Regions from separate parts of the Marinomonas pontica genome, predicted to be linked through region 2. Evidence: predicted binding sites of a transcription regulator. Region 2 holds the regulator's gene; the other holds the start of a gene.
The links. The regulator FNR, encoded in region 2, switches genes on or off when oxygen is low (the NO sensors DNR and NnrR bind a similar motif). The targets are predictions, from matches to a motif close to TTGATNTANATCAA.
Positions count from the first base shown of each region.

Region 1: the regulator FNR is predicted to act here: its motif matches at 1,044-1,057, upstream of AABA11_RS02210 (cytochrome ubiquinol oxidase subunit I).

Region 1 covers NZ_AP027271.1:459,433-461,640, reverse strand. Annotated here, with positions in the region: gene AABA11_RS02215 (sensor histidine kinase) at 1-898, opposite strand, end outside; gene AABA11_RS02210 (cytochrome ubiquinol oxidase subunit I) at 1,238-2,208, shown strand, end outside.
Region 2 covers NZ_AP027271.1:1,762,047-1,764,254, reverse strand. Annotated here, with positions in the region: gene hemN (oxygen-independent coproporphyrinogen III oxidase) at 1-943, shown strand, start outside; gene fnr (fumarate/nitrate reduction transcriptional regulator Fnr) at 965-1,726, shown strand; gene AABA11_RS08215 (adenine phosphoribosyltransferase) at 1,749-2,208, shown strand, end outside.

The sequences.
Region 1 (2,208 bases), 1.3 Mb from region 2:
CTCCAGGATAAATCAGCCGAGAGATTAAGCGACTCAACGGCTGATAAATCAGCGCGGCCACCACTAAGATCAGCAAGGAATACAACCAAAGCTGCCAGCTAGGCACATTGGCCAATGCCTGCAAACCAATACGCCCAGACACCACACTGATCACCGCGATCACACAGAGAATCACCAGCATCATGGCAACCCAAAGTAAGGCCCGATTGGCGAACGCATTCACCGATAAAATCTGATAGCGCACCACCGCATAAACCAGCAACAGCAAATAGGTGGGCAACAGCAACATAGGATAAGGAAACCAGCTAATGCCGAAAGAAGGAAACACAAAACTGGTTGCCAACAACAAGCCCCAAGCCCCCACACCAAACATGGCGAGAATAGAGCGTTTCTTATTACCAGAATGTCGATACCAGCCAAACAACAGCACGCCATGAGCCAAGATGCCGATCAATACCGTATAGGCGAGATTCCATGTCCCCGCCTCGGTAAAGATAAAAAATGAACGCGTGTCTAGCGTACTGATCGCATCGCCAGCTTCCATCCACCAGCTTTGCAACACCACGGTAAAACTGGTCAGATAAAACCACGGCACAGCCTGACATAAGCGATCAAGCATGGGTTCTTTGGCTGTGCCAGAATTCACAAAACGAATCGCAAAATGTAAGAAAAAAGTCGGCATTAATGGGTTCGCGAGAATAATGTAAACCCCCACACGTTCGTAGCCTTGAAACAACACCACATGACCAAAACACCAAATAGCCATCATGATGGCAAAGCCTGCTAATGCCTGCAGGTCGCCTTGCTTTCGCGCTCGCCATAGCAGCCATGCCGCCACCAAAACGCCACACACACTAGAGACCAACATGGCCACTTCAAACATTAAGGAAAGCGTCAAAACCGTAAACCTCGTTTACACCTATAAGTGAAAAAATCGTAAACCTTTTTTACATCGCAAGCAAAGAAATTAAAATATTCTTTAAAATCAATAACATAAACTTCGATAATAGTTGGCCTGCCCTTTGCTATGACTAAGACAACCTTTGATTTACATCAAGCATTTACCAACTAACAGGACTAACACCATGAACACTGGCTTTTTAATGACCGAAATCATTGCGCTTTTTAGCATTGTAGGATTGGCAATACTGCCTTTGGCGGTACAACAAATACGCACGCTAAGCGTTAAAAACAACATTTAACTACCTAACGCTTATTTATTGCTAAGGGAGCCATTATGGACCTCGACGTCGCCATTTTATCTCGCATACAGTTCGCCTTTACGGTGAGCTTCCACATTATTTTCCCCAGTATCACCATTGGTTTGGCGACGCTGATTGCCATTTGGGAAGGGCTGTGGCTAAAAACACACAATCCTTATTACCTCCAACTGGCCAAATTCTGGATCAAACCTTTTGCCATTACCTTCGGTATGGGGGTGGTGTCTGGCATCGTTTTGTCCTATGAATTTGGTACTAATTTTTCCAAATTTTCTGAAATTACTGGCGCCATTCTTGGACCTCTGATGGCATACGAAGTACTGACAGCCTTCTTTATGGAAGCGGGCTTTCTTGGCGTCATGCTATTTGGTTGGCAGCGCGTCGGCCGCAAGTTGCATTTCTTCGCCACGATGACCGTTATGATAGGTACCTGGATTTCGGCGTTTTGGATCATTGTAGCGAACTCTTGGATGCAAACTCCCGCAGGTTACAAGATCGTCAATGGTAAATTTGAAGTCTCAAGCTGGATGGAAGTCATCTTCAATCCATCTATGCCCTATCGCCTTACTCACATGCTGGTTGCATCGTTAATCACCGCGACATTTGTCGTGGCTGGCATCAGCGCATACTACCTATTGAAAAAGAAAAACATTCCTTTTGCGAAAAAAGGCCTGTCTATGTGCATGTGGTTTGCCTTGGTGTTAACGCCACTGCAAGCATGGATCGGCGATATGCACGGTTTGAATGTACACGAACATCAACCAACCAAGCTCGCTGCGATGGAAGGCATTTGGCCAGCACAAGAAGAAAACGTACCGCTGTTACTGTTCGCTATGCCAAACATGGAAACCGAATCAAACGACTATCAAGTCGGTATTCCAAACCTAGGTAGCTTGATCCTAACTCACTCTTGGGATGGCGCGGTACAAGGTTTGAAAGCCGTACCACCAGAAGACAGACCCAATGTGCCATTAGTGTTTTGGTCTTT
Region 2 (2,208 bases):
GATAGATCCTAGAGAAATTACCTATTCAAAGCTGAAATTATTGACGGAAATGGGAATAAACCGAATCAGTATTGGTGTGCAAGACTTTGATGCTAAAGTACAAGAAGCCATTCATCGGGTTCAGCCGCTTACCATGGTGTCTGAGCTTGTGGACAATGCTCGCTCACTGGGCATTAAATCCATTAATTTTGATTTGATATATGGCCTGCCCTACCAGTCACTAGAGGGATTCAAAGAAACTCTTGATCAGGTGATTTCATTGTCTCCTGAACGTATTTCATTGTTTAACTATGCGCACCTGCCTGAGCGGTTTCGTGCTCAGAAACGCATTTTAGACAACACTCTTCCCTTACCCAATATCAAGCTAGATTTATTAAAAATGAGCATCGAATACCTAACCGCAGCGGGTTACGATTACATTGGTATGGATCATTTTGCTAAACCCAGCGATGAATTAGCGCTTGCTCAAAAACAAGGCAAGTTACAAAGAAATTTTCAAGGCTACACAACACATGCTGGTACAGACTTAGTGGCTTTTGGTGTGTCTGCTATTAGCGATTTAAATGGCATTTATATACAGAACTACACAGACTTATCTGCTTATAGGAGTAGTATTGAAAAAGGTCAACTAGCGATTGCAAAAGGGTACATTAGTGACCACGATGATAGAGTTAGACATCAGGTTATTATGACGCTCATATCTCAATTTAAATTGGACGTTACAGAGGTAGAGGAAAGGCACAAAATTCATTTCTTCGATTATTTTTCTCAGGAAATGGACAAGCTATCTCCTATGCTAGAAGATGGAATGATTGAAATAGACCAGTGTGGAATGCAGACCACAATTAAGGTTACCGAGCGTGGGCGTTTGCTTATTCGATGCATTTGTATGGTTTTCGATAAGCATTTAAACAACACAGTAAAATATTCTAAAGTAATATAGATGGATCTCAGGGAGAGCTAAATGTCAATGACACACACACATTCGCGTTTTAATAGCACGTTAACTTCGCAGTGCCAGAACTGCAGTTTAAGTGCACTATGCCTTCCAATTGCTCTAGCTGATGAAGACATCAATAGATTGGACCAAATTATTGAGCGTAAAAAACCACTCAAAAAAGGTGAATTCCTTTTTCGTCAGGGTGAAGCCTTTGATTCCGTTTACGCTGTTCGCTCTGGAACACTAAAAACGTTTAACATTACCTCTTTTGGTGAAGAACAAATTACTGGCTTTTATTGCCCTAGTGAGTTGGTAGGCCTAAGCGGCATTGACTCCAACACCTACCCTGTTTCTGCCAAGGCTTTAGAAACAACAACCGTCTGTGAGATACCATTTAGCCATCTAGAAGAGCTTTCGTCTCAGATACCATCATTAAAGCACCAACTGTTTAAAGTGATGAGCCGTAAGATTTCAGATGACCAACAAATGATGGTTTTACTCGGTAAAAAAAATGCGGATGAAAAAGTGGCCTCTTTCCTTTTAAATCTTTCGAATCGCTTCAAAAAACGAGGCTATTCGGCCAGCTCATTCCGTTTGTCTATGTCTCGTGGCGAAATTGGCAATTACTTGGGACTAGCAGTTGAAACGGTGAGCCGTGTCATTACTCGCTTTCAGAAAAGTGAACTGATCCATGTAGACGGAAAAGAAATTGAAATAGTTGATTTCCCAGAAATGCAAAAACTCGTTGGGGTTGCTAGTGATTGTGGTAAAATCTCTCACATTTGAATGATTTTGAGGCAATACCATAATGCTCTACGATGATTACTACGTTAAATCGCTAATCCAAACGGTTGAAGATTGGCCAAAACAAGGCATCAGCTTCCGAGATATCACCCCTATTTTTAGTGATCCTAAAGGGATGAGAATGGTAGTGGATGCTTATGTGCATCGTTATATGGCTACAGATATTACGCACATTGCTTGTATCGACGCGCGTGGCTTTTTGATCGCTGCTGTTTTAGCGTATGAACTTCAAAAGCCACTGATTTTGGTTCGCAAGAAAGGCAAGCTGCCTGGCAAAACCATCTCTCAAAAGTACGCTCTTGAGTATGGAGAAGCAGAGCTTGAAATCCAAGAAGGCTCTGTAAAGGCTGGAGATGAAGTTTTATTGTTTGACGACTTGATTGCAACCGGCGGCACTTTATTTGCTGCAATCAAATTGCTAACAAAACAAGGCGCAAATATTAAAGAAGTGGCGGCAATTATTG